4 regions of the Kitasatospora sp. NPDC034023 genome follow, and region 2 is predicted to be linked to each of the others. Evidence: riboswitches for the same ligand, from Rfam matches in the RefSeq annotation. Region 2 holds a riboswitch; each other region holds the start of a gene.
What was found. A riboswitch is a leader RNA that binds a small molecule or an ion and turns the genes downstream of it on or off. The one in region 2 is predicted to bind cyclic di-AMP.
Positions count from the first base shown of each region.

Region 1: linked by a shared signal. The riboswitch ahead of ACZ52R_RS07715 (LysM peptidoglycan-binding domain-containing protein) and the one ahead of ACZ52R_RS24160 (transglycosylase family protein) in region 2 are both predicted to bind cyclic di-AMP.
Region 3: linked by a shared signal. The riboswitch ahead of ACZ52R_RS20350 (M23 family metallopeptidase) and the one ahead of ACZ52R_RS24160 (transglycosylase family protein) in region 2 are both predicted to bind cyclic di-AMP.
Region 4: linked by a shared signal. The riboswitch ahead of ACZ52R_RS17030 (glycoside hydrolase family 16 protein) and the one ahead of ACZ52R_RS24160 (transglycosylase family protein) in region 2 are both predicted to bind cyclic di-AMP.

Region 1 is NZ_JBVIRY010000004.1:132,571-139,562, forward strand. Features, by position in the region: gene ACZ52R_RS07705 (FtsB family cell division protein) at 1-328, opposite strand, end outside; gene eno (phosphopyruvate hydratase) at 504-1,790, opposite strand; gene ACZ52R_RS07715 (LysM peptidoglycan-binding domain-containing protein) at 2,047-2,979, opposite strand; cyclic di-AMP (ydaO/yuaA leader) riboswitch at 2,985-3,152, opposite strand; gene ACZ52R_RS07720 (cytochrome P450 family protein) at 3,404-4,810, opposite strand; gene ACZ52R_RS07725 (SDR family NAD(P)-dependent oxidoreductase) at 5,077-5,502, shown strand; gene ACZ52R_RS07730 (nucleoside triphosphate pyrophosphohydrolase) at 5,507-6,607, opposite strand; gene ACZ52R_RS07735 (tetratricopeptide repeat protein) at 6,779-6,992, opposite strand, start outside.
Region 2 is NZ_JBVIRY010000018.1:154,799-161,790, forward strand. Features, by position in the region: gene ACZ52R_RS24145 (glycoside hydrolase family 13 protein) at 61-1,776, shown strand; gene ACZ52R_RS24150 (LacI family DNA-binding transcriptional regulator) at 1,802-2,821, shown strand; gene ACZ52R_RS24155 (hypothetical protein) at 2,894-3,094, opposite strand; gene ACZ52R_RS24160 (transglycosylase family protein) at 3,316-4,614, opposite strand; cyclic di-AMP (ydaO/yuaA leader) riboswitch at 4,622-4,790, opposite strand; gene ACZ52R_RS24165 (sirohydrochlorin chelatase family protein) at 5,288-6,247, opposite strand; gene ACZ52R_RS24170 (DUF397 domain-containing protein) at 6,805-6,992, shown strand, end outside.
Region 3 is NZ_JBVIRY010000014.1:167,050-174,041, forward strand. Features, by position in the region: gene ACZ52R_RS20330 (SpoIIE family protein phosphatase) at 1-268, opposite strand, end outside; gene ACZ52R_RS20335 (TetR/AcrR family transcriptional regulator) at 363-929, opposite strand; gene ACZ52R_RS20340 (alpha/beta fold hydrolase) at 1,007-1,834, opposite strand; gene ACZ52R_RS20345 (YiaA/YiaB family inner membrane protein) at 1,991-2,281, opposite strand; cyclic di-AMP (ydaO/yuaA leader) riboswitch at 2,478-2,636, shown strand; gene ACZ52R_RS20350 (M23 family metallopeptidase) at 2,649-3,482, shown strand; gene ACZ52R_RS20355 (hypothetical protein) at 3,546-4,421, opposite strand; gene ACZ52R_RS20360 (GNAT family N-acetyltransferase) at 4,464-5,036, shown strand; gene ACZ52R_RS20365 (sensor domain-containing protein) at 5,232-5,972, shown strand; gene ACZ52R_RS20370 (hypothetical protein) at 6,061-6,819, shown strand; gene ACZ52R_RS20375 (hypothetical protein) at 6,826-6,992, opposite strand, start outside.
Region 4 is NZ_JBVIRY010000011.1:47,291-54,282, reverse strand. Features, by position in the region: gene aceB (malate synthase A) at 1-1,527, opposite strand, end outside; gene ACZ52R_RS17040 (IclR family transcriptional regulator) at 1,729-2,526, shown strand; gene ACZ52R_RS17035 (hypothetical protein) at 2,843-3,421, shown strand; gene ACZ52R_RS17030 (glycoside hydrolase family 16 protein) at 3,497-4,777, opposite strand; cyclic di-AMP (ydaO/yuaA leader) riboswitch at 4,779-4,944, opposite strand; gene ACZ52R_RS17025 (phenolic acid decarboxylase) at 5,551-5,880, shown strand; gene ACZ52R_RS17020 (alpha/beta hydrolase) at 5,948-6,992, opposite strand, start outside.

The sequences.
Region 1 (6,992 bases), on a different contig from region 2:
TGGCGGGGGCGCCGGCGGCGGACGAGGAGGGCTTGGCCGAGGCCTGGCCCGCCGGGTCCACCGCGATGTACGGGGTCTCCCCCGGCACCGCGTAGTGCAGCCGGGCGCGCGCCTGCGCCTTGACGAACTCCGGGTCCTGCCAGCGGGCCTTGTCCCGGCGCAGCTGCTCGACCTGCTGGCGCGCGTGGTCGGCCTTCGCCCGCTGGGCGGAGATCTCGGCGCGCTGGGAGATGAACTGCCGCGTCGGGTAGGCGAGGATCGCCACCAGCGAGCAGAGCACCAGGACGAGGACGGTCGCCCGGCTCGTGAACCGAGGCCGGGCCGCCAAGCCCGGGATCCTCCAGCCTGCCATCTCCCGTATCCCCTCCTGGTCGCGACGGTGCCCCGCCGTCCACCCTACGGGGTGAAAGGCGGGGCACCGGTCAGGCTGGCGCTCAGCAGCCCTCGTGCTCACTGGTGTGCGGAGCGACTGCGCTCGTCACTCCGCGGAGCGACTGTGTTTGTTACTCCGCGGAGCGGAAGCGCGGGAAGGCGCCGCGGCCGGCGTACTCGGCGGCGTCGTCGAGGATCTCCTCGATGCGCAGCAGCTGGTTGTACTTGGCGACGCGCTCGGAGCGGGCCGGGGCACCGGTCTTGATCTGACCGCAGTTGGTGGCGACGGCCAGGTCGGCGATGGTGACGTCCTCGGTCTCGCCGGAGCGGTGCGACATCATGCAGCGGTAGCCGTTGCGCTGGGCCAGCTCGACGGCGTCCAGGGTCTCGGTCAGCGAGCCGATCTGGTTCACCTTCACCAGCAGCGCGTTGGCGGTGCCGGTCTCGATGCCCCTGGCCAGGCGGGCCGGGTTGGTGACGAACAGGTCGTCGCCGACCAGCTGGACCTTGTCGCCCAGCTTGACGGTCATGGCCTTCCAGCCGTCCCAGTCCGACTCGTCCAGCGGGTCCTCGATGGAGACCAGCGGGTACGACGCGACCAGGTCGGCGTAGTACTCGATGAGCTCGGTGGAGGTGAGCGCCTTGCCCTCGAACTGGTAGGCGCCGTCCTCGTAGAACTCGGAGGCGGCGACGTCCAGGGCCAGCGCGACGTCACGGCCGGGCACGTAGCCGGCCTTCTGGATGGCCTCGGTGATCAGGTCCAGGGCCTCGCGGTTGCTGTCCAGGTTCGGCGCGAAGCCGCCCTCGTCGCCGAGGCCGGTGGACAGGCCACGCTCCTTCAGCACGCCCTTGAGGGTGTGGTAGACCTCGACGCCCCAGCGGACGGCCTCGGAGAAGGACTCCGCGCCGATCGGAGCGATCATGAACTCCTGGATGTCGACGTTGGAGTCCGCGTGCGAGCCGCCGTTGAGGATGTTCATCATCGGGACCGGCAGGACGTGCGCGTTCGGGCCGCCCAGGTAGCGGAACAGCGGCAGGTCGCTGGCCTCGGAGGCGGCGTGGGCGACGGCCAGCGAGACGCCCAGGATGGCGTTGGCGCCGAGCGAGGACTTGTCCGGGGTGGCGTCCAGGTCCAGCATGGCCTGGTCGATCAGGCGCTGCTCGGTGGCGTCGTAGCCGACCAGCTCCGGGCCGATCTGCTCGATGACGGCCAGGACGGCCTTCTCCACGCCCTTGCCGAAGTAGCGGTTCTTGTCACCGTCGCGCAGCTCCAGCGCCTCGAAGGCGCCGGTGGAGGCACCCGACGGGACAGCGGCACGACCCGTGCTGCCGTCGTCGAGGCCGACCTCGACCTCGACCGTGGGGTTGCCGCGCGAGTCGAGGATCTCACGGGCTACGACGACATCGATGGACGGCACGAGGCATCTCCTTGCGGAAGCAGGTCCGGCTGACGGTGGTGCTGTCAGCAGGACGATTGCGGAGTCGTTACGGACCAGAGCCTAGCCGCCCAGGCTCCCGGGGCCACGTCCGCCTCGGTCTCGTCTCAGCGTGTGGCCCCGCTACCCACCAGTAGTTCACCTGCTTGTCCCAGCTTGTCCCACTGAAGCGGGCGAATGCGGACGAAGGGGGCCGGCGGGCCCAACCCCCTTCGCGCGTCGGCCTTCACGCGTCGGCTCAGCCGAGGTGCAGCACCTGGCCGGGCAGGATCAGGTTCGGGTCGCCGCCGACGGTCCCGTGGTTCTGCTCGTACAGCGCGTGCCAGCCGCCGGACACGCCCTGCGCGGCGGCGATGGTCGACAGGGTGTCACCGTCGCGGACGGTGTAGTCGTGGCCGGACGCCGGAGCGGCCTGCGGCGCGTACTGCTGCTGCGCGGCCTGCGGGGCGTACTGCTGCGCGGCGGCGTGGCCCGCGTACTGCTGCGCGGCGGCGTGGCCCGCGTACTGCTGGTAGACGCTCTGGTGGCTGGTCCAGTACCAGGCGCCGTTGTTCTGGTACCAGTACACCTTCGCGTCCGCGTCCCAACCGCCCTGGCCGGAGAGGCCGTGGGCCTGCGGCTGCGCCTGCTGCTGCGGGGCGGCCTGCTGCACCGGCTTCTGGGCAGGCTTCTGCGCGGCGGGCTTCTGGGCGGCCGGGTTCTGAGCCGGCTTGGCGGCGGGCTTCTGGGCCTGCTGCGCGGGGGCGGACTGCGGCTTGGCGTCCGAGGAGGTGTCGACCGCGGCCGGGGCACCGCCCTTGCTCAGGCCCGCCTTCTTCGAGCAGACCGGCCAGGCGCCCGGGCCCTGCGAGGCGAGCACCTTCTCGGCGACCGAGATCTGCTGCGCCCGGCTGGCCTGGTTGGCCTGCGGCGCGTACGCGGTGCCGCCGTACGCCTTCCAGGTGCCGGAGGTGAACTGCAGGCCGCCGTAGAAGCCGTTGCCGGTGTTGATGCTCCAGTTGCCGCCGCTCTCGCACTGGGCGACGGAGTCCCAGGCGGAGGCCGGTGCGGCGGAGGCGCCGGTGGCGGTGAGGAGCGGCATCGCGAGTCCGACGCCGGCCACACCGGCGACGGCGATGGCCTTCTCGGTCTGGGTACGACGGCGGTGACGACCGGTTCCAACGAACAGCATGAAGAGGTCCCTCTCCGCACGCCTGCGAGGTGAGCTGTCGGGTTCGGACCGGGAGGTGGCCCGGCCGCTGTACGCGGAAACGATTCCGCTCAGGCGGCTTCACCCCAAGCCGTGGGAAACGGCAACAAACCTGGTTCCCCCGCCCCTGCCCAGGGTTCTGGTCGGTTTCCCGTGACGCGGCGGGCAGGATTCGGCGTTCCGCGCACGAGGTCCGCAGCTGCGAACTCCAGGGAGAGTAGACAGATCCTCAGACCAATCACAAGCTCATATCACCGATATCACACAGAAATTACGGCGCGTGCCCGATCGCCTACCAACGGCGCCGCTATGTCCGGATTGATGGGCGTTCACACCTGAACCGGAAGACCCCGGGCGACGTTCCGTCAGCGTGTCGCCCGGCGTTTCGTCATCTTGTGTCAGTTTGTCAGGGGCGCATAAGGGGTGTCGGGGGCGTATGCGGAGGCGTATGCAGGGGCGTATGCGGGGAGCGACTCTCCGGACTGAATTCGACCGGAAGTTCCCGCAGTCCACGCATGATCAGACCGCCGCGCCAGCGCAGATTCTCCGGGCTTTCCGCGAGCCGCAGATCGGGCAGCCGGGAAAGCAGTGTGGCCAGGGCGGCACGCCCTTCCAGGCGGGCCAGCGGGGCGCCGATGCAGTAGTGGATGCCGTGCCCGAACCCCAGGTGGGGATTGTCAGTCCGGGCCAGGTCCAGGGTGTTCTCGTCCGCGAACCGGGCCGGATCGCGGTCCGCGGCGGCCAGCACCACCAGCACCGGGTCACCGACCGGGATGTCCACCCCGCCGATGGTCAGCGGCCGCGTCGCGAACCGCCAGGTCGCCATCTCCACCGGCCCGTCGTAGCGCAGGAGTTCCTCGATCCCCGTCTCCAGCAGCGCGTGCTCCCCGCGCGCCACCGACTCCTGCAGCGACCGGCGCTGCCCCGGATTGCGCAGCAGCGCGTACATCCCGTTGCCGATGAGGTTCACGGTCGTCTCGAAACCGGCGAAGAGGAGGATGAAGGCCATTGCCGCGGCCTCGTTCTCGGTCAGGTGCTCGCCGTGGTCGCTCGCCCGGATCAGACCCGAGATCAGGTCGTCCCCGAGGTCCGCCCGCTTGCGGTGGATCAGCTCCAGCAGGTACGCCCGCATCCGCTTCACCGCTCGCCCCACGCCGCCGCGTTGGCCGCCGCCGTGGCGGATCATCATGCCGGCCCAGTCGCGGAAGTCGTCCTGGTCCTCGGCCGGCACGCCCAGCAGGTCGCAGATCGCGTAGATGGGGAGCGGGAAGGCGAACTCGTGGATGAGGTCCGCCGAACCGCGCTGCGCGAAGCCGTCGATCAGCCGGTCCGTGAGCTGCTGCACCCGCGGCTCGAACTCGGCCACCCGGCGCGGGGTGAACGCCTTCGACACCAGTCGGCGCAGCCGCGTGTGGTCCGGCGGGTCGATGTTCAGCAGGTGCGTCATCAGGTCCGCCTGCCGCTCCCCCGGGATGCCCACCCGGCCGGTGCGGTGCGCCTGCTCGCTGTGGTGCGCCGGGTTCTTCGACAGCCGGCTGTCCGCGAGCGCCTGCCGGGCGTCCGCATACCTGGTCACCAGCCAGGCCTCGACACCGCTCGGCAGCTTGGTGCGGTGCACCGGGGCGTGCTCGCGCAGCCAGGCGTAGGCGGGGTACGGATCGGTGGCGAACTCCCAGGTGAACAGCTGCGGAGCGGCGGCGTCGGGCTGCTCGGGATCGTCGGACGGCGCGGCGGCCGGCTGCGCGGCGGCGGGCTGGGCGGGGTCGTCGGACGGCGCGGCGGCGGGCCGGGCGGAGTCGGGCTGAGCTGGCATGGGTCGACCGTATCCGGTGGGTGCGCGCCCCCCTTCCTCAACGGCTCGCGACCCCCGCGTCAACGGCGTGCGACGGGCGCGCCAACGCTCCGTGGACGACCCGTGGACGGTCCGTGGACAGCTCTTGGAAAGCTCTTGGCCGGACGCCGGGCGTGAGCCTGGTCACCTGAGGGGTAATCCCTGTTGCGGAGGGTCAGGACCTGCCTACGATCCTCCGCAGTACGCGTGGGCGCCGGTGCGGTGTCGCCCACAGGGAGGAGCAGACCATGCGGGTCAGCGGGTCAGTCGTCGTCATCGCGGTACTCGACGGCGGGTCGGGCGCCGGCCTCGCCCGCCGGTTCGCCGCGGCCGGCGCCGCCGGAATGCTGATCGCCGACCAGCACGTCGGCATCGCCGAGGACCTCGCCGCCGAACTCGACCGGCCGGGCTGCCCCGTCGTCGGCGTCTCCGGCGACATCCGCCGCCCCAGCGACGTCGCCGCCCTCGTCGACACCGCGGAGAAGCACCTCGGACCGATCGACCTCTTCGCCGTCGCCGGCCCCGACGGCGAGCGGATCGTCTCCCTCGCCGACCTGCCCGACCACCTCGACCTGGAACGCCTCGCCGAACTCGTCGTCCTCGTCGGCGAGGCCATCGGGGAACTCGTCCCGCCGCAGCGGCGCCCGATGGAGAGCACCGCCACGGCGGCCTGAGCGCCTACTCCCCGTCCGGCTCCCGGTCGGGCTCTCCACCAGGCTCTCCGCCCGGTTCTCCGGCCGGTTCTCCGATGGGTTCTCCACCAGGCTTGAGGCCCTCGGCCGCGCGTACCGCGTCCCGGTAACCGCGCGCGGCCGAGCGCAGCGCCGCGTCCACGTCCACCCCGGCGTCGTGCGCCCGCTGCGCCACCGCGAGCAGCAGTCGGCCCGCCGACTCCGCGGTCAGCTCGGCCGGCAGCTCGTACGGCTCGTCCGGCACGGTGCGGACGCCCGCCCGGCGCACCCGGGACACCAGCTTCGCCGCGTACGCCAGCGCGGGCAGCCCGGCCGGCACACCGTCCAGCACCGACTCGCGGTCCGCCTTCTCCGCGGCCTTCAGCTGCTCCCAGTTCGCCTCCACCTCGGCGGCGCCCTCGGCCTCGACATCCCCGAACACGTGCGGATGCCGGTACATCAGCTTCTCGACGATGTCGCCCGCCACGTCGTCGACGGTGAACGGATCGGTCGGGTGCTCCTCGGCGATCCGGGAATGGAAGAACACCTGGAGCAGCACGTCACCCAGCTCCTCGCGCAGCGTCCCCCGGTCCCCCTCCTCGATCGCCTCGACCAGCTCGTACGCTTCCTCGACCAGGTACTTCACCAGACTCTCGTGCGTCTGCTCGGCGTCCCACGGGCAACCGCCCGGCGAGCGGAGCCGGTCCATCACCGTCACCAGGTCCAGCAGCCGCGCCCCCGGCAGGTCGTACGAGCCCGGCAGCACCTCGATCTCCGGCACCTCACCGGCCCGCTCCACCGCCAGCCGCGCCAGCGCGTCCGTCAGCCCCGGATCCCCGTCCGGGCTGCCCAGCCACACCGTCGCCCCGGCCCCGGCGGGCTGCCCGGTCAGCAGCCGCGCCAGCGCGGGCGCCGACCCGGCCGCCACCACCTCCACCGCCACCCCGGCCTGCCGCACCGCCGCCACCTGCGGATGCCCCTCGTCCGCCACCAGCACCCGCCCCGCCGACCGCAACGCCTCCCACGCCGGCCACGCCAGCAACCCGGGAGCCACCCGGTGGGTCGTGGTCAGCAGAATCAACTTGGCGCCGGGAACATTCGTCGTCACACCTCGAACCTACCCGCCCACCCCCACCCCCGGCGGCCCTCACCCCACCCGCCGCACCACACCCTGCCCCACCACATCCCGGACATCGATGTCCTGCTCCCGAGACCGCCGATCATCCCCCGCACAGGAAGTCGGACCCGCCGACTTCCCACTCCCCCAGCCGGCACCTGGTCAGGGGGTGGCTGGGGGCCAGGGGGCGGGGTGCTGGGGGTGGAGGGTGGAGAGGGACTGGCGGAGGCGGCGGACGGTGGGGTGGTGGGGGCCGTCGCGACGTTCGCGGTCGAGGAGGAGGGGGAGCAGCCACTGCCGGGCGTTCTGGGGGTCGCCGGTGGCGGCGAGGTGGAGGCCGATGCGTTCGCGGAGGTCGTAGGCGCGCTCCAGGTCG
Region 2 (6,992 bases):
GACGCGGAAAACCTCGCGCGCAAGGCTCCCCGCTCCTCCGATCCCCAAGGGATACCGTCCATGACCCAGAACCTGGCCGACACCTCCCGGCCTGCCGCCGAGACCGCTCACGAGGCGGCCACCCCGGCTCCTGTGACCGGCGTCGCGTCCAGAGACTGGTGGCGGGACGCGGTCATCTACCAGGTGTACCCGCGCAGCTTCGCCGACTCCAACGGCGACGGCATGGGCGACCTGCCCGGCATCCGCAGCCGCCTGCCCTACCTGCGGGATCTCGGCGTGGACGCCGTCTGGCTCTCCCCGTTCTACGCCTCGCCGCAGGCGGACGCCGGCTACGACGTCGCCGACTACCGCGCGGTGGACCCCATGTTCGGCACCCTGCTGGACGCCGACGCCCTCATCCGGGACGCCCACGAGCTGGGGCTGCGGATCATCACCGACCTGGTCCCCAACCACTCCTCGGACCAGCACGAGTGGTTCCAGCGCGCCCTGCGCGAGGGCCCCGGCTCGCCGCTGCGCGACCGCTACCACTTCCGCCCCGGCAAGGGCGAGAAGGGCGAACTGCCGCCCAACGACTGGGAGTCCATCTTCGGCGGCCCGGCCTGGACCCGCACCGAGAACCCGGACGGCACCCCCGGCGACTGGTACCTGCACCTGTTCGCCCCCGAGCAGCCCGACTTCAACTGGGAGAACCGGGCCGTCGCCGACGAGTTCCGCTCGATCCTGCGATTCTGGCTCGACATGGGCGTGGACGGCTTCCGCATCGACGTCGCCCACGGCCTGGTCAAGGCCCCCGGCCTGCCCGACCTCGGCGGCGCCGACCAGCTCAAGCTGCTCGGCAACGACGTCATGCCGTTCTTCGACCAGGACGGTGTGCACGAGATCTACCGCAGCTGGCGCAAGATCCTCGACGAGTACCCTGGCGAGCGGATCGGCGTCGCCGAGGCCTGGACCCCCACCGTCCAGCGCACCGCCAACTACGTCCGCCCCGACGAGCTGCACCAGGCCTTCAACTTCCAGTACCTGGGCACCGATTGGGACGCCGCCGCGCTGCGCGAGGTGATCGACGTCTCGCTCGACTCGATGCGCCCGGTCGACGCCCCCACCACCTGGGTGCTGTCCAACCACGACGTCACCCGGCACGCCACCCGCTTCGCCAACGAGCCCGGCCTCGGCACCCAGATCCGCACCGCCGGCGACCGCGAACTCGGCCTGCGCCGCGCCCGCGCCGCCACCCTGCTGATGCTCGCGCTGCCCGGCTCCGCGTACGTCTACCAGGGCGAGGAACTCGGCCTGCCGGACGTCACCGACCTGCCCGACGAGGTGCGCCAGGACCCGTCGTTCTTCCGCCAGGCCGGACAGGACGGCTACCGCGACGGCTGCCGCGTCCCGATCCCCTGGTCCGGCACCGAGGCCCCGTACGGCTTCGGACCGGTGGCCGGCGGGCCGTCCTGGCTGCCCCAGCCGGCCGCCTGGGCCGAGCTGAGCGTCGAGGCGCAGACCGGCGACCCGTCCTCCACCCTGGAGCTCTACCGCGGCGCGCTGGCCGTCCGCCGGGCGCAGGCCGACCTCGGCGCCGGCACCGAGGTCGAGTGGCTGGACGGCCCCGAGGGCACCCTCGCCTTCCGCCGCGGCTCCTTCATCTGCACCGTGAACACCACCGGCGAGCCGGTGCGGATCGCGGCCCCGGGCACACTGCTGCTCGCCTCGGTCGACCTCGTGGTGGACGGCGGCGAGACGGTGCTCGCTCCGGACAGCACCGGCTGGTGGGCGGTCTGACGTGGTTGCAATAGGCTCTGGGACCGTGACTACGGCGCGACTCTCAGACATCGCGGCACAGGCGGGGGTCAGCGAAGCCACCGTCTCCCGCGTGCTCAACGGCAAGGCGAACGTCTCCGCCGCCACCCGGCAGACGGTGCTGGCGGCGCTCGACGTGCTCGGGTACGAGCGGCCGACCCGGCTGCGCCAGCGCAGCGCCGGGCTGATCGGCCTGATCACACCGGAGTTGAGCAACCCGATCTTCCCCGCGCTGGCGCAGGTGATCGAGCAGACGCTCAGCCGGCACGGCTACACGCCGGTGCTGTGCACCCAGACTCCGGGCGGATCCACCGAGGACGAACTGGTGGAGATGCTGGTGGACCGGGGCGTGGCGGGCATCGTCTTCGTCTCCGGACTGCACGCCGACACCACGGCCGACCACGACCGCTACGCGCGGCTGTCCGGGCGCGGGGTGCCGTTCGTGCTGATCAACGGGTTCAGCGACAAGGTCGACGCGCCGTTCATCTCGCCGGACGACCGGGCCGCGATGTGGATGGCCGTCCAGCACCTGGCCGAACTCGGGCACGAGCGGATCGGGCTGGCCGTCGGGCAGCGCCGGTACGTGCCCGTGCTGCGCAAGATAGAAGGCTTCACGGCGGCGATGCGGGAGGTGCTCGGGCGCACCCAGGAGGAGGCCGAGAACCTCGTCCACCACACGCTGTTCAGCGTGGAGGGCGGACACGCGGCAGCCGGCGCGCTGCTCGACAAGGGCTGCACGGCGATCGTCTGCGGGAGCGACATGATGGCGCTCGGGGCGATCCGGGCGGTGCGCCAGCGCGGGCTGTCGGTGCCGCAGGACGTGTCGGTGGTCGGCTTCGACGACTCGCCGCTGATCGCCTTCACCGAGCCGCCGTTGACCACGATCCGCCAGCCGGTCGAGGCGATGGCCACGGCGGCGGTGGACGCGCTGCTGGAGGAGGTCAGCGGAAACGCGGCCCAGCGCGGCGAGTTCATGTTCCAGCCGGAGCTGGTGATGCGCGGGTCCACCGGGGCCTGCGCGCGCTGAGCGTCGGCCGTAGGGGCAAGGGAAGGGCCCCGGAGGGCAGTTGCTCTCCGGGGCCCTTCGGCGTGCGCCGGGTCAGCCCTCCTGGGCGGTGGGACGGTCGGCGGTGAGGCGTCGGCCGTCGGCCGCGTCGCCGGTACGGGTCTCGGTGCGGCGGCCGCGGGCCAGGTAGTCGCGCAGGACCAGTTCGACGGCGTCCTGCGGGTTCGTGGTACCGGAGAGCATCATCGCGTCGATCGCGAGGTTCGCGTCGATGGTGACGGTGACCTGGGCCATGTGACTCCTCCTCGGGTGCGGAGCAGCAGCTTGCCCGTTGGGGCGGGGTTTCACCACGGGGATACGCCGGAACCCCCGGGGAGGAGCGACCAGACTCTCCCCGGGGGTGGCGGGTGGTCAGCGTTCGGAGGACGACTGACAGCTGACAGATGTTGAAATCTGTTATCTGTTATCTGTTGTCCGTCAGTCGAAATCCGTCGGCTGTCAGCCGTTCGCCGTGCTCAGACCCGGCCGGCGAAGTCCGGGGCCCAGTTGGCGACGGTCTGCTCGCGCACGCCCGAGCTCGGGTTGGCGGCCTCGACGTACTTGCCGCCGCCGACGTAGATCGCGACGTGGTAGACGCCCGAGTCCTGGCCGTTGTTGGACCAGAACAGCAGGTCGCCCGGCTGCAGGCTGTCCAGCGAGACGTGGGTGCTGGCGGCGGCCTGGTCGGCGGCGACGCGCGGGACGGAGATGCCCGCGGCGCGCAGCGCGGCCTGGGTCAGGCCGGAGCAGTCCCAGCCGCCGTTGCCGGTGCCGCCGTAGACGTAGGCCTGGCCGACCTTGGACTCGGCGAAGGCGACCGCGGCGGCCATGCTGCCGGTGGCGGCCTGGGCCGGGGCCTGGGTCTGCGCCTGGGCGGCCGGCTGGGCGGCCGGGGTCTGGGTCTGGGCCGCCGGCTTGGCGTTCACGGCACCGCCGTTCGCGGACTGACCGGACTTCTGCGAGCGGTTGAACCAGGTGAAGTCCGAGCCGGACTTGTCCGAGGAGGCGGACTGGTCGGTGGAGGCCGACTGCTGGGCCTGGCCGCCGTCGCCGAAGGACAGGTGCTGGCCCGGGTAGATGGTGTTCGGACCGTCGGTCAGGGTGCTGCGGTTGAGGTCGTACAGCCGCTGCCAGCCGCCCTGGACGTTGTGCTTGTCGGCGATCGAGGACAGCCAGTCGCCCTCGACCACGGTGTAGTCGCCGCTCTGGGCCTGCTGCTGGTGCTTCTGCGTCCAGTTGCCGGTGGCGGAGTCGGTGGCGGCCTGGGCAGCGTCCTGGGCGGGCGCGGCCGGCTTGGCGGCCGGGGCCTGGGTCTGCGCCGGCTTGGCGGCGGGCTTGGCGACCGGGGCGGCGGGCGCGGCGGGCTTGGCGGCGGTCGAGGTGTCGACGGACGCCGGGGCGCCACCCTTGGTGAGGCCGGCCTGGACCGAGCACACCGGCCAGGCGCCGGGGCCCTGCGAGGCGAGGACCTTCTCGGCGACGGCGATCTGCTGGTCCTTGGTGGCCAGGTCGGCGCGCGCGGCGTAGGCGGTGCCGCCGAAGGCGGACCAGGTGCTCTGGGTGAACTGGAGGCCGCCGTAGAAGCCGTTGCCGGTGTTGATGCTCCAGTTGCCGGTGCTCTCGCACTGGGCGACCTTGTCCCAGGTGGCGACGGAGGCCGCGGAGGCGGTGCCGGAGACGAGGCACGGGACGGTGAGGCCGACGCCCGCGACGCCGATGGCGGCGATCACGCGGCGGGTGCGGCTGGACAGACGGGTGCCGTTGGTGGGCAGCATGAAGACGCGGTCCTCTCCCACGCCTGCGAGGTGAGCTGTCGGATTCGGGCTGGAGTTGCCCGGCCGCGCGTGAGCGCGGCTTCACCCCTAGCCCTGGACGTTCCGGGGAACGGTCCGGGGCGACTTACCTGTGGGTCCCCCGCTCCTGCCGTGGTGCGTTTTCGCGCTTCCAGGACATCCGACGGCAGGACTCGGCGTTGCGGATGAACTGGGTCCGTGTGGCCACGAACGGGGAGCACGTTAAGCAGACTTAAGTTCAAACTGCAAATAGCTGTGACGCGCATCACGGTTTAGTGGGAACTGCCAAAATGTCAGGTAATCATGATCGTAAATGATCGTTTTTCGGCAATGCTGTTGCGGATGCCCACAACTGTCTTCGCCTCAGGAGTGACGTGACGGTGTGTTGAAGCGCGAAGCGGCGCGCCGTCCGAGCCAGGGGGGTGGCCGCGATTCGAGCGCCGGAGAGTGCGCTCACCATTTCCTTGCAAATGGCGCCAGAACGGACATTCCCTTCATTGCTCGCTTAACTCCTGTAACTCCCGTACGGCACAGGAAAGCAGCAGGAGGGGCAGCAGGAGAGGCAACAGGAGGGGCAACGAGAGAGGCAAAGCGAAGGGCCCGGAACGCAAGCCGTTCCGGGCCCTGTGTGCGCGCCGACCGGCGCGTGGTGTCCTTACTGTCCGGCAGGCGCCTCGGCGGCCGCGTGAGCGCGCCGGGCGCCCTCCACGACCCCCTCGGCCTCGGCGGCGGCCGCCGCCTCCGCCTCGGCCTGCGCCAGCTCCTCCGGGGACGGCGTGGGCAGCGCGGCCAGGTAGGTGGAGGCGATCAGCTGGCCGACGGTCGGGTACGCGCCCAGCGGCGCCGCCGACGGGCAGCCGGTCTCCTCGGCGGCCGTGGCGAGCAGCTCGGAGTCGGCCTCCGGCCCGATCACCAGCGGGGCCAGCGCCGGGCGCTGCGAGCCGGACTCCTTGAGGTGGTTGACGGCCGCGGCCACCGAGCCGGGCACGTCGAGCGCGGCGGCGACGACCGGGACGGCCAGTCGGGCGGCCAGCAGTACGCCGGTGATGCCGGCTGCGGCGGCGGCGTCCTCGCCGCCGACGGTGGTCAGGACCACGCCGTCCGCGGCGGTCGCGATGGCGAACAGCCGGGCCCGGTCGGCGCGGGCCAGCCCCGCCTCGGAGAGTCGCACGTGCACGGCCTCGGCGAGCAGCGGGTGCGGGCCCAGCGCGTCGGTGACCGGCGCGCCGTACTCGGCGGCGAGCGCGTGGAGTTCGGCCAGGAAACCGTGCGGACCGGGCACCAGCGGCACCAGGACGGGCGTCGGCAGCCCGGCCTCGGCGGCCATGGCCAGGAGCTCGGCGACGGTGCGGTCCTCGCCGCCGGCGCCCTCGGCGTAGTCGCCGGGGAGGTAGCCGACCGCGGCCTGGACGCCGTTCTGCTCGCTGCGGACGATGGAGAGCAGCTCCTCGACGACCGAGCGGGACTCGGGCCCGGCGGTCGCGGGCACGGCGAGCACCAGGGCCGGCGCGTTGGCCGGGATCGCGGGGCGCTCGGGACGACGGTGGCGCCCCCGCGCACGGGAGCCTGGAGTGCGGACGGGCAGTGGCGCGCCCGGAATGGCTGCGGTGCTCATGCCGGAGATCGTAGGACATCGGCCCGTCCGGCCTGCAGTCGGCTGCCGTACGGGTTTGGCGCGGTCGCGGTGCGGACCCGGTGTGGCCGCCGTGCCGGTACGGGTGGTTTGCCCACAATCCGGACATTCCTCACCCAACCCCCGTGCGAGCACGGGCCATTGCTTTGACGTGCCCCACGTGGTGCGGCGTTGCGACTGTGGTGCGTGAGATGTCTCACAGTCCGGAGGTCGTCTGACGGAGGGTCACGGTGGCGCGACTCCCGGCATTCGAAGATCAACATTCAGCGGGGAGCCGCTCACGGCGGGTTATCGCGGCTCCGGTGATTCAGTCGACTATGTCCGTTTACGTACCGTCAGGGGAGACCCCGTGAAGAGTTCGGGGCCGCGGGTAAAAGGCCTCGTGCACCTGCAACGTCCCGTGCTGATGCACGTGCACTGCAGCTATCATCGCGTCAAGTGAGGCGTTGTGCCGGGCCGGTACGGGGCCGGTCCGTTCGTTCGGCGGTGCCGGGGGCGCCGCGCTGGACGACAACTCCGGAGCTCTTCGGGAGATTTCTATGCACGACTCGCACGACTCGCAGGACACGCACGGCTCGTACGACACCCACAACGGGATGGCCGCGGCCGATCTCACGGGGGTGGTCTGGCAGAAGAGCCGGCACAGCAACTCCCAGGGCAACTGCGTCGAGTTCGCGGCCCTGCCGGGCGGTGATGTGGCGATGCGCAACTCGCGCTTCCCGGACGG
Region 3 (6,992 bases), on a different contig from region 2:
CGACCACGCCGTAGCGCTCGTGCGCCCGCTCCGGCAGCCCGTGCGAGACGGTCAGCCGGAGCATCCCGGCGGCATCCAGCAGGTAGAGCGCGGAACCCTCGCCGGTGATCCAACTCGGGCCCTCGGCCAGGACGGTGCCGAGCAGTTCGGCGGCGCTGGTGCAGCCGAGCAGCAGGCGCACACAGCGCATCGCACTGCGCGTGGTCGAACCGCTGAGCGGGGTCCGGCGCTGGTCGGGAGTCCGGCTGTCGTCCTCGGAGGGGGGCACTGATTCTTAATACCCCATTTCCCCGGACGGTGGAGGGTGACCGAGCCGCCGCACCGGCCCCCGCCCACCACGGCCTGCGCACCTGGTCGGGCCGCTACGCCGGCCAGGTGCGCAGGCCGGTGGTGAGGGCGGTGATGAGGCGGTCCTGGGTGGTGGTGAGGTCCTCGGCGAGTTGGAAGGCGCCGGCGGTGGTGAGGGAGGCGAAGCCGTGGGCGAGGGAGCGGACGGTGCGGGCGGCGTGGATCGCCTCGGAGCCGTCGAGGCCGTACTCCCGCAGGACGGCGATGATCACGCCGACGAGCCGGGCGGCCGCCCGGGCCAGGTCGTCGTCGGGCTGCGGGGCCTGGGGGAGGGCGTTGTAGCGGTGGGGGCGTTCGGTGGCGTACGCGTGGTAGGCGCGCAGGACGGTGGCGACGGCGTCGTCCCCGCTGCGGCCGACGGCGGCGTCCGCGAGGCGGTCGGCCAACTCCTCGGTGACCCGGACGGCGATCAGCTGCCGCAGTTCGGCGAGGCCGCCGCTGACGTGCTTGTACAGCGAGGGGGTGGCGACCCCGGCCCGGGCGGCGACGGCGGCCAGGGTGAGGGCGTCGGCGCCCTGTTCGTCGATGAGGGCGAGGGCGTGGTCGACGACCTGGTCGGGGGTCAGTCCTACGCGGGGCATGGTTTCGGCTTCTCCGTACGGAAGTCGGGCGACGGGTCGGGCCGGACGGCCGCTCGGTCGGGCGGCCGGGCCGGCGGTCAGGCGAGTTCGGCGAGGAAGGGCAGCAGGGCGTCCGTGGTGGCCTGCGGGTTGTCGGCCATCGGATAGTGCCCGGACCCCTCGATCATCGCCTTCCGCGCGCCCAGTGCCGCGACCTGCCGGTCGGCGACGAGTTCCGGCTTCGGGAAGTCGGGGTCCTTGCTGCCCATGACCACCAGCGCCGGGCACCGCACGGCGGCCGTCCAGCCGGCCGGCGACGAGTCCCCGGTGACGTATCCGCGGGTGGCGGTCTTGCGGCCCGGGGTGCGCAGGGCGGCGACCAGTCCGTCCACGTAGCCGTCGAAGTCGGCGGGCTTGGCGCCGGGGAAGGCCATCCGGCGCAGGTAGAAGCCCCAGAAGGCGGGCCAGTGGACGAGGGCCGCGCTCATCAGGCGGAGGGCGCCGCGCATCAGGGCGCCGGGCTGCGGGTTCTCGACGAAGGCGTCGATCAGGACGATCCCGGCGATCCGCTCCGGGGCGTCCCCGGCGGCCTTGACGACCGTCGCGCCGGTGTAGGAGTTCCCGGCGAGGACGGCGCGTTCGATGCCGAGGTGGTCGAGCAGGGCGAGGACGTCGCCGGCGATGGCGGCGGGGCCGTAGTCGTCCCAGGCGATGGAGGATTCGCCGAAGCCGCGCAGGTCCATGGTGACGACGCGGTGGCCGGCGGCGACGAGCAGCGGGCGCAGGTGCCGGTACGCGGCCCGGCTGTCGAGCATTCCGGGGAGCAGGACGACGGGGGTGCCGTCGCCCTGTCGGGTGTCGTCGAAGGCGATCCGCCCGCCGGGGACGGTCAGGTACTGGGTGTCCGGGCTGATGGGGGCGTTCATGGTGGGCCTCCTCGGTCCTTCGCTGCGACATCGGCGCTGCTGCCGATAGCCATAAAGCTAAGGCTAATAGCCTTAGCCGTCAAGCCCTCGGCCGAAGAGAGTCTCGAAGGAACTGTCGAAGAGGGCGTCGACGGGAGAGGGGAAGGCTGGCTCGCCTCAGATCCCCTCGGGCTTGAACGGGTCGTGCTCGCTGAGCAGCTTCTCCAGTCGGGCCTGGTCGACCCGGCTGACGATCTCGTTCGACTCGTGCCGGTCCCGGATCACCTTCGCCAGGGTGAAGGAGGAGGTGACCGTGTAGAGGAGGCCGATCCCGAGGAATGCCCGAGTCCACCCGCCGACCGGCAGGTAGGCGATCCCGACGGCGAGGGCGGTGCCCGACAGGGCGAAGGAGAGGATGGCCTGGATGTAGTACGCGGCCGTCGTGCGGTTCTGCATCGGTGCGCTCATGGCGCCAGGATGCGGCCGCCCGGCCGGGCCGCACATGAGTAGGAGTACTCAGATGGGGTGCTCGCATGAGGGGTCGTTCGTTGACGTCCGATCACTCGCTCCACTGCCGTCCCGGACGGATGGCTTGGAATCAGAGCGTCCTAGGATTAACGTTTGATAACGCAGCGCGGTCGTCAACGCCGTTCCCAGACGGCACCGTGCGCCGTCGCCTAATCCCGCCGACCGGCCTCCGGGCAGGTCAGGGAGCCGGGGAACCATGTTCCTTGGGGTGAATCGGCGGGGCCCCGGCCCGGCCGTAGGAGACCTTCCTGCTCCGAACCCGTCAGCTAACCCGGTAGGCGCGAAGGAAGGAAAGGAGCGCGCCTCCGTGGCGTCGACGCACACCCCGGCACACCCGGCCGGCCCCGCAGCCGGTACCCAGCTCCTCGACCACCCCGGCGTGGACGGGCCCGAGGCCCTCGGCCCGGAGGCCGAGGCCAACCGGCACCGGATGCCGCGTCAGACCCGCGGCGCCTCCCCGCTGCTCGGCGTCACCGCCGTCGCCGCCACCCTCGGTGCCACCGGCTTCGCCTCGGCCACCCCGGCCGTCGCGCCCGCCATCGAGGCCCCCGACGAGACCCCGGTCGCGCTCGCCGCCGACCCCGGCCTCGCGCTCGCCGCCCGCATCCAGCAGCAGGCCGACAGCCAGCGCACCGCCGCCGAGGAGGGTGCCCGCGTGCAGGCCGCGCAGGAGGCCGAGGCCAAGGCCGCCGCCAAGGAGGCGGAGGCCAAGGCCGCCGCGACGGAGGCGGAGGCCAAGCGCGCCGCCGCCCTCACCCTCCCGGTGAAGGACTACCGGCTCTCCGCCCACTACGGCCAGAGCGCCCGCTACTGGGCCAACCTGCACACCGGCCTGGACTTCGCCGCCGACACCGGCACCCCGGTGTACGCGCTCGGCCAGGGCACCATCACCTCGGCCGGCTGGTCCGGCTCGTACGGCTACCGGATCGTCGAGACCCTGCCCGACGGCACCGAGATCTGGTACTGCCACCTCTCCTCGATCATCAAGGGCTCCGGCGGCGTCGCCTCCGGCCAGCAGATCGGCAAGGTCGGCGCGACCGGCAACGTCACCGGCCCGCACCTGCACCTGGAGGTGCGCCCCGGCGGCGGCGCCCCGGTCGACCCGGAGCCCTGGCTCCAGCAGCACGGCCTCAACCCGTAACGGACACCCGAAAGCCCCCGGTCGCACGCTCGGTTCGAGCGGCCGGGGGCTTTTCGCGGCGTCTCACTCCTCCGCGGGCAACTGCGCCACGTACGCGTCGATCTCCTCCTGGCCGGGCTCCGGCGCCAGCTCGGGGAACTCCGCCACCAGCAGCCGCGGCAGCCCCGGCACCGTCCACTCCCCGAACAGGTCGAGCGCCGCGTCGACCGCCGCCTCCTCGAACTGCCCGAAGTCACCGGCCAGCTCGTCCGGCATCGGCCGCCCGAGCGCGGTCAGCTCGGCCAGGTTGCGGTAGCTGCGCCGCATCAGGCCCTGCTCCAGCAGCCGCCGCGCGCCGTCCGTGGCCATGCCGACCGACAGCACCCGGCCCGGTCCCCAGCCCCGCTCGTCCGGCTCGTCCAGCCAGCCGGCCGGCACCAGCGACTCGTACGCGGCCAGCCGCTCCTCCTCCGGGAGCTCGCCGAAGCCGGTCAGCCAGTCCCGCACCGCCGCCTCGTCCGCGACGTCCACCCCGTACGCGTGCAGCAGCAGCGCGTACAGCCGGGGCCAGGTCACCAGGTCGGCGCGGCGCAGCAGCCCGGCCGCGACCTCGCCCTGCCACTCGGCCTCCGCGTGCAGCCGCTCCTGGCGCTTGGCGTTGAGCCGCCGGACCGCCCGCTGGTGGTCGATCAGCAACCGGACCGCGTCGCCGTACGCGAGCGGGTCCTCCTCGGGGGTGGGTTGGACGTACAGGTGGAGCCGCTCGTACAGCAGGTGCTCCACCGCGTCGGAGGTCAGTTCGGGCCAGCCGTCGTGCATCCTGCCCTCGCCCAGCTCCAGCAGCGCCAGCACCGCGCGCAGCGGCGCCTCGGCCACCGGCGTGCGGCCCTGCTCGGCCGCCCAGGCGAGCAGGTCGGCGGCCCTGGTGCGCGGGGCGAGTCGCAGGTCTTCGTCGTTCATAGTCCGAACGGTAGCCTCCGGGGGCCGGTAGGGTCGGCCGCCATGGTCCCCGTACGACTCACCGGCCCCCGGCTGGCCATCCGCGAGTACCACCACACCGACGGCGACGTGGACGCGCTGCACGCCCTGTTCGGCGACCCGGAGGTCACCCGCCACCTGCCGTTCGAGCCGTACGACCGCGAGACCTGCGCCGACCAGATCGAGCTCTACCTGGAGGAGGCGATGGCCGACGAGCGGGACACCTACCGGCTCGCCGTCACCAGGCTCGCCGACGCCGAGGACCCGCAGGACGCGACCCCGATCGGACACGCCGCACTCACCCTCGGGAAGCACCGCGCCGCCGACCTAGGCTGCGTCCTCGGCCGCGATTTCCGGGGCCGAGGCCACGCGGGCGAGATCACCGGCCTGCTCTGCGACTTCGCCTTCCACACCCTGGACCTGCACCGGCTGACGGCCTCGGCCGACGTGGGCAACACGGCCTCCGCCAAGGTGCTCACCCGACTCGGGTTCCGGCTGGAGGGGCGGGCCCGGCACGACCGGCTCGAGAACGGCGTCCGCTCCGACTCGCACCTCTTCGCGCTGCTCGTCGACGAGTGGCCGGGCCCGACCGGCTGAACCCCCACGGCGCACCCGTGTGGCCAGGGAGACCGGCGGGCCGGCGGACCGGGGGCCGGGGGCCGGGGGCCGGGGGGTTAACCCCACCCCCGATCCGCCAGGCCTCCGGATGCCGCCGCGACCTGCGGTTCGGCCAGACTGGACGACGTCAGCGAGCACGAACGACCGTCAGTACGAGGGGCCGGGGGCCGGAACATGAGCAGCAGCCGAAGCACACGGGACCACGAGTGGGACGTCCTGGACGGTCACGGCGACGACCCGCGCCCCGCCCGGGCCCACCGGACCGGACAGCCGCCCGCCTTCTGGACGGCGCCGTTCTCCGCGCACTACTACCGCGAGGTCGGCTACGTGCTCAGCGGCCTGCCGGTGGCGATCGCCGGCTTCGCCGTCGCGATCACCCTGTTCTGCCTCGGCCTCGGCACCTTCGTCACCGCCCTCGGCCTGCCCGTGCTGGCCGGCCTGACCATCGCCGCCCGGGGCTTCGGCCGACTGGAGCGGGCCCGGGCGCGGGGCATGCTGGCCCTGGACGTTCCCGGCCCGAAGCCGGTGCGCCCGGTCCGCCCGGGCAACTGGGGCGCGATCACCGCGCGGCTGGCGGACGGGGCGGGCTGGAAGGCCGCGCTGTACCAGGTGGTGATGTTCCCCTGGGCGATCTTCAGCTTCACCATGACCCTGGTGTTCCTGCTGCTCGGCTGGGCGATGGCGCTCTACCCGGCCTACCACTGGGTCTTCCCGACCTACACCGGCTGGCGCGGGTACCAGCTGTTCGACTACACCGACGGCCACCACGTCCGGCACGTCTACTACGTCGAGGGGATGTGGCAGATCGCCGGGTTCTCGCTGGTCGGGGTGGTGCTGGTCTTCCTCACCGCGCAGCTCGTCCGCGGCCTGACCAACGTCAACCGGGCCGCCGCCCAGGGCCTGCTCGGCCGCTGACCAGGCGCTGACCGTCCGGCCCCGACTCGGTCCCGGCCCCGTTCGCACTCCGGATGCGGACGGGGCCGCCGCGTGTTCGGATGACCGCGTGGCCGCCCCAGGCATTCCCCCCGAACCCCCGGACGTCCTGGTCACCTCCCGCCCGCTGGACGAGTACTGCGCCCTGTTCGACCTCACCCGGGCCCAGCTCGCCGCCCTCCCCGGGCCGCTGCTGGACTGCCCCGGCGGCGCGGCCGGCCTGGCCGCCGAGGCGCGCGCGCTGGGCTGCCGGGTGATCGCCGCCGACCCGGCGTACGCCCTGCCGCTGCCGGTGGTCGCGGACCGCGCCCGGGCCGCCCGGGCGGCGATGGCCGTCGCGATGGCCGCCCGCCCGCACCTCTACCCCGCGCCCCGCCCGCACCGGCCCGAGCGCTACCTGCGCAGCTGGGACCGCGCCCGCCGGCTGTTCGCCGCCGACTCCGCCGCGCACCCGCAGCGGTACGTGGCCGCCGCGCTGCCCCGGCTGCCCTTCGCGGACGGCACCTTCGCCCTCACCCTGAGCGGCTACCTGCTCTTCGCCTACCCCGAACTCTTCGGCCCCGAGCACCAGTTGGCCGCCCTGACCGAGCTGGTCCGGGTCACCTCCTTGGGCGGCGAGGTCCGCGTCCAGCCCCTGCACGACGGCCGGGGCCGCCGCTGCGGGCACCTCGACCCCCTGCGGTACGCGCTCGGCGAGCGCCGGATAGCCAGCGAGGTCCGCCGCTTCCCCCGGGCCGAGGACGGACGCACCCGCCGCGTCCTGGTCCTGCGGGCCGCCGACCGCCGCCCCCGGGCGGAGGCCGGGCAGCCCGTGGCCGCCGGGCTGTAGGGGCCGCTATGCAGACGGCGTGGCGGGCGAGGCGGGCGACGTCGGCGCATCCGGTGCGGTCGGCGCATCGGGTGCAGCCGAGCCGGACGGCTGGGATGGCTGGGTCGGCTGGGTCGGCTGGGGTGCCTGGGCCTGCTGGGCCGGCACGAAGGCCGTCACCTGCAGCCGGGAGA
Region 4 (6,992 bases), on a different contig from region 2:
GGCGAGGAGTTCGGCCAGTTCCGTGGCGACCAGGCTGCGGACCAGTTCGGCGGTGGCCTTCTCGCCGGTGTCGGAGAGCACGACCCCGTTGTGGATCCACTGCCAGATCTGCGAGCGGGAGATCTCGGCGGTGGCGGCGTCCTCCATCATGTTGAAGATGCCGACCGCGCCCATCCCGCGCAGCCAGGCCTCGATGTAGCGGACGCCGACCTGGACGGCGTTGTGCAGTCCCGCGTGGGTGCAGGTGCCGCCGGCGCCGGCGATGTCGAGCAGCTGGGCGGCGGTGACGGGCTCGGACGGGCCGGGGTTGTCCTTCTGGTGGGGCCGCTCGCCGAGCACCGCGTCGAAGGAGGCCCGGGCGACCGGCACCAGGTCCGGGTGGGCGACCCAGGAGCCGTCGAAGCCATTGCCGGCCTCGCGGTCCTTGTCGGCCTTGACCTTCTCGAGCGCGGCCGCGTTGACCTCGGGGTCCTTGCGGCTGGGGATGAACGCGGCCATGCCGCCGATCGCGTGGGCGCCGCGCTTGTGGCAGGTCTGCACCAACAGGCGGGTGTAGGCGGCCATGAACGGCGAGGCCATGGTGACGCTGTTGCGGTCCGGCAGGATGTAGTGCTCGCCGGCGTCGCGGAAGTTCTTGACGATCGAGAACAGGTAGTCCCAGCGCCCGGCGTTGAGGCCGGCCGCGTGGTCGCGCAGCTCGTAGAGGATCTCGTCCATCTCGAAGGCGGCGGTGATGGTCTCGATCAGGACGGTGGCGCGGATGGTGCCGTGCGGGATGCCGAGTGCGGCCTGGGCGTGGGTGAACACGTCGTTCCAGAGCCGGGCCTCGAGGTGGCTCTCGGTCTTCGGCAGGTAGAAGTACGGCCCGGAGTTGGGGTCCTCGGCGCCCTTGGCGAGCAGCCGGGCGGCGTTGTGGAAGAAGTACAGGCCGAAGTCGAGGAAGGCGCCGGCGACCGGGGTGCCGTCGACCAGCAGGTGGCTCTCGTCCAGGTGCCAGCCGCGCGGGCGGACCACGACGGTGGCGAGTTCGGCGGCGGGCTTGAGGGCGTAGGCCTTGCCGGCCGGGGTGGTGAAGTCGATCCGGCCCTCGTAGGCGTCGATCAGGTTGACCTGGCCGCTGACCACGTTCTCCCAGGTCGGGGAGGTGGCGTCCTCAAAGTCGGCGAGCCAGATCCTGGCGCCGGAGTTGAGGGCGTTGATGACCATCTTGCGGTCGGTCGGCCCGGTGATCTCGACCCGGCGGTCCTGGAGGGCGCGGGGCGCCTCGGCGACCTTCCAGTCCCCGGCGCGGATGTCGGCGGTGTCGGGGAGGAAGTCCAGCGTGCCGGCTGCCGCGATCTCGGCGCGGCGGGTCTTCCGCCTGGCCAGGAGCTCTTGCCGGCGGTCCTCGAAGGCGCGATGGAGGCCGACGACGAAGGCGACGGCCTCCGGAGTGAGCACCTCCTCCGCCCGGTGGACGCGCGGACCGGCGACAGTGACGACCGGAGCGGCGGGGGAGGTGCCGACGGGCCCCTGATCTGCAGCCATGAGCAGGACACTCCTAAGACGGTTGAGCCTGGCGAAGGGAGCTCCGGTGGGAACTTCCTCGGGAACTTCCTCGATCGTTACCCGCCTGTCGGCGAGTTCGATTCTGTAAGGTGGAGACTAGTTTCCGCGATACAGAATTTCAACGGTTTGTTGAATAGGTCGCCGGGACTCTACTCCTCCCCGACAGCGAAGGGAACGCCGGTGGTTGCGACCCCCGACACAGCATCGACGACAGGCTCCGACCGCGCGAGCGGCGGCGTGCAGTCCGTCGAGCGCGCCTTCCAACTCCTGGAGGCGCTGGCCGACGCCGGCGGCGTGGCCACGCTCAGCGAGCTCTCCACCAGTTCCGGCCTCCCGATGCCGACCATCCACCGACTGGTTCGTACCCTCGTCCAGCAGGGCTATGTCCGCCAGGACACCGCGCGCCGCTACACCCTCGGCCCCCGGCTGATCCGCCTCGGCGAGACGGCCGGGCGGCTGCTCGGCAGCTGGGCCCGCCCCTACCTGGCCGAGCTCATGGAGGCCACCGGCGAGACCGCGAACCTGGCGGTACTGGAGGGCGGCGAGGTGGTGTACGTCGGGCAGGTGCAGTCGCGGCGCTCGATGCGGATGTTCACCGAGGTCGGGCGGCGGGTGCAGCCGCACTGCACCGGCGTCGGCAAGGCACTGCTCGCCCAGCTGCCCGAGGACGAGGCGCGCGCCGTCCTCGGCCCCAACCCGCTGCCGGCCCACACCGAGTACACGGTCACCGACCCGCAGGAGCTGCTGCACCAGCTCGCCGAGGCGCGCGAGCGCGGCTACGTGGTCGACGACCAGGAGCAGGAGATCGGCGTCCGCTGCATCGCGCTCGCCGTCCCCGGCGCGCCGACGCCCACCGCGCTCTCGGTCTCCGGGCCGGAGGCCCGCATCCGGGCCCTGGAGGAGCAGGCCGGGGCCGCCTCGCTGGTACCGGTGATGCGCCAGATCGCCGGCCGGCTGGGGCAGGTCCTCGCCCCCTGAGGGCCACCAGCCTGACGCCTCGTCACCCCCCCTTCCGACACGGGCCGCCGGGCCGACACCGCACGTCCTCCGTTCGAGCGGACGGCGGCGGGGCGGGTCGGGATGCGCCCCGGTCGCGGCGACAGCTCGGCCACCCTGGTGCGGACGCGGCCCGCGACGGTGCGGGCGGCCGAAGCACGAGGGCACGGTGAGCGGCATGGAGCAGCAGGACGTACGGGGCGTCGTAGGAGGTGGCTCGGGATCGCGCGGCAGCACTGGGTCTTGCGGTGACACGGGATCGCACGGCAGCACGAGGGGCAGGAGGTACGGCGGGGCCGTGCTGGTCGCGGCCGTCGTGGCGGGCTGCACGGTGGCGGTGCCGGCCACCAGCCCGTCCTGGGCGCTGCGTCGGCCGGAGCCCCGTCCGGCGGTGGAGGTCGTCGCGCCGGGCGCGCCGACCGCGTCCGCCGTCCCCGAGGTGTCCACCCTGCCCGCCGTGGTCGCCGCGCCGTCCGACTCCGACCTGGAGGTGGTCCGGATCGACCCGGACCCGGCGGCGCCGCCCGGCGGCACCACGACCGTCCACGGCTTCGTCGCCAACAGGGGCCCGGACGCCACCGCCTCCCCGTTCACGGTCGTGGTCACCCTGCCGAAGGGCGTCACCCCCGAGGGGCCCTACTACCCCGACAACTGCGAGGTGCTGCAGAACGGCCACCGGGTGCGCTGCGTCTTCGGGCCCGGGCTGCCGCCGCTGCGCACCGCGACCGCCCTCGTCCCGGTCCGTCTGGACCCCGACCTGCCCCTGGGAAAACTGAGCGGCGGCTGGGTCGCGGTGCGCAGCGCGGACGACCGGGACGAGAGCAACAACCGGCAGCCGTTCGACATCACGGTGGTCGAGACGGCTGCCGGTTCCTGAGCACGTCGTCCCACCGGGCGCCGGGCGCCGGCGAGCGGCTGCCGGCTTGCGGCGACCGGTGAGACGTCCTACCGGTTAGCGGTAGACGCGGACGTAGTCGGCGGCCATGGTGATCGGAGCGGTCCCCTGTGGCGCGGGGTGGTACTGCCCCGCGCACACCGAGAGGTTGAGGATCAGGTACGCCGACCAGTTGGCGCCGACGCCCTTGCCGTCCGAGAAGACCTTGACGCCGTTGACGTACCAGTCCACCGAGTTCGCGCCGTAGTAGGTGCCGATGGTCACCCACTGGTCCTTCGCGATGGCGCTCGCGTCGGTGTAGTACTTCGGGTTGCCGGGGTTGACGTGGTTGGTCAGCTCCAGCAGGTTCGGGTTGTCGGGGTGGTACTCGAAGGAGTCGATCTCCCCGTTGCCGTTCTTCCAGGTCCACAGGGCCGGCCAGGCGCCGGTGCCCGCGGGCAGCTTGACCCGGGTCTCGGCGTAGTCGCCGGTCTTGACCTGGAAGCCCTCGCTGGAGCCCTCGGTGGTCAGGAAGCCGGTGTTCCAGGACTGCTTGCCGTTCTCCAGGGCCGGGCCGCCGGGGGCGGCGGTGAAGGTGGCGACCCCGTTGGCGACGCTGACGTTGTTCTTGTTCAGCCAGTCCAGCTTGTTGTCGTCCGGGTTGTGGTTCCCGTACTTGTACGAGGTGCTCTTGTCGCCGACCCAGCGCTGGCCCCAGGAGATCGAGCCGTTGAACTCGTCCGACCAGGTCAGCGACTTGCCGACGACCGGGGAGGACGGCGCGGGGGCGGTCGGGCTGGCCGTGGCGCTCGGGGTCGGCGTGGAGGTCGGGGTCGGCGTGGAGGTCGGCGCCGGGGTGGCGGTGGCCGTCGGGGCCGGGGCCGGGGTGGCGGTGGCCGAGACCATCAGCTGCTGCGAGGGCAGGTTGTGCCAGACGCCGCCGAGGTCCTGCCAGAAGCCGAACTGGGTGTACGTCCCGGCGGGCAGGGTGCGCGCGCCGCTGGTGAAGTTCACGCCGCTCGGGCAGATCTGCACGTTGGAGGCGTTGCCGGGGAAGTCGAGGTTGGTGCCGCGCGCGTCCCGCACGCCCACGCCGACGGTCTTCGCGGTGAAGCAGGCCGAGGAGTGCAGGCCGAGCGAGGCGGTGCCGGCCTTGCCCGCGACCATGGTGGCGGGGGCGAGCCGGTCCTGGGTGACGGTCGGCGCGGTGGCGGCCTGGGCACTGCTCACGGACGGCAGTCCGAACAGGCCGGCGCCGCTGATGGCGAGCGCCCCCGTGGCGGCGAAGGCGGCGTTGCGGCCGCGGCGGGAGGGGCGGGCGCGGCGCGGCGTGGCGCGCCGGACAGCAGGCTGGGGCATGAGCGGACCTCTGCGACGCCTGCGAGGTTAGCTGTCGGGTTCGGGCTGCAGTTGGCCCGGCCGCCTGTGGAACGGCTTCACCCCTAGCCACGACCCGTACGCGTGAGCGCGCGGGCCGGGCGCCGACCTTGGTTCCCCCGCTCCCGTCCGCGTGGTGCTCGGTGACCCGCCGACGGGTGGACGGGACTCGGCGTCCCGGCGGCGGGGTCCGCGAGGGCGGACGACCGTTGCAGGCTAGGCAGGCTGTGCGTGAACGGACAACTCCGTCGGTCCGGTTGTCGCGCAGCTCACAGTGGTGTCGATCAACAACGCTGTGCGGCGGCCGAGTTGATCAATCCCCCGGCCCGGCCGGATGCCCGTCCTGGTTCCTGGCCGGGTGCCCGTCCGGGTGCTCGGCCGAAGGCCTGGCGGGATGGTCAGCCGAGCCAGGCGTCGACCTGGCTCTCGGCCTCCGGCGCCCAGGCCAGCTCCAGGCGGTCGAGGCCGCTCAGCAGCCGGGTGCCGCCGACCGTCGCGATGCCGGTGGTGTGGACGGGCGTGGTGGGGGTGCGTCTCGCTGGGGTGAGTCTCGCAGGGGTGCGTTTTATGGGCGGACGGTAGGACCGGAGCGCGGCGGGTGTCCATGTGCCGGTCGCACCCCCCGGCGGGCGGCGCGGTGGCGATCCGTACCGTGGCAAAGATCTGACCGACTGCACCCGGTCGGATAAATTGGAGGCCTGACATTTCCGCAGTGCACAAGAGCACCAAAGCCCGAAACGAGGAGCCGCCCCACCATGATCGCGTCCCTGCCCGCCTTCGCCGGCCGCACCTACGTCTTCCGGGCCGACAACGGCGCGGCCTTCCGCAACACCTACTCGGCCGACGGCACGCGGCTGCGCTGGGAGGGCCTCGGCGAGTCCGCGGGCCAGTGGGAGGACGTGCGGCTGCACGTCGCCGAGGTCGCACCGGAGATCTACTTCGTCAGCTGGACGGAGCAGAGCGGGATCACCGTCAGCCATGTGATGGACCTGAACAAGCTGACGGTGCGGGCCTTCTGGACCTTCGAGGGCGAGGGCGGCCGGGTCGGCCAGCTGCACACCGGTTCGCTGGAGCGGGTGGCCTGAGACCTGTGACGGCCGGACCCCCGACCCGCGGCTGGGCCCCGGGGTCCGGCCGATAAGCGGCCGGTCGTCAGGCGGTCGGGTTCGGCACCGCAAGGTGCTGGGACAGCCACTCCAGCGAGGACGGCAGCAGCGCGCTCCAGGTCTCGAAGTTGTGGCCGCCGTTCTCGAGCATGCTGTACGAGACCTTCATCGGGCTCCGCGCCGCCTCGACGAAGGCCTCGGTCTCCCGCCGGTAGTCGCCGTCGCCCTTCTTGGTGCCCGCCAGCAGCACGGACACGTTGGGCTGCGGCAGGTTCTTCAGCCGCCACATCAGGTTGGCCTCGTCGCGGCGCTGCTTGCTGCCGCCGAACAGGTCACCGGTGGTCGGGTCGTCGGCGGCGTCGTAGTAGGCCGAGAGCGCGACGGCGGTCGGGAACACGTCGGGGTGGCGCATGGCCAGCTTGAGCGCGCAGTAGCCGCCGGTCGAGTTGCCCATGAAGGCCCAGGCCTGCGGGTCGGACGAGACCCGGAAGCTGGCCTGGATCGCCGAGGGCACGTCCTTGGTGAAGTACGTGTCGGACTGCGGGCCGTTCGGGATGTCCTCGCACTCGGTGTCCTGCGGCAGCGCGGGCGAGGGGCGCATCAGGATCAGGACGGTCGGCTGCATCCGGCCCTCCTGCAGCAGCTTGAGCGCCGCGCCCGGGTAGTTGAAGCGGGTGATCAGGTTCTCGGCGATTCCTGGGAACCCGGTGCTGACGATCACGGCCGGGAACTTCCTCTGCGCGTACTCCGGCTGGAAGTACTGCGGGGGCAGGTAGACGTAGCTCTCGGTGGACAGCCGGCTGACCGCACCGTCGATCCGGACCTTGCGGATCTCGCCCGACTGGCTGGGCTCGCGGCCCACCGCACCGCCGCCCTTGACCGAGGCGTGGCCGATCGTCTCCACCAGGAGGCGACCGGAGGCGTCCGCCTTGTTGTGGATCACCACCGGGCCGGTGTCACCGGTGCCCAGCAGGTCGTCCCAACTGCTGTAGAAGGCGAAGTAGTTGTTCGCCACCAGGCCGAGCGCCGCGAGCACCGCGAACTGGGTGGCGAGCAGCGTGCCGATCCGGCCGAGCACCGCCTGCCAGGTC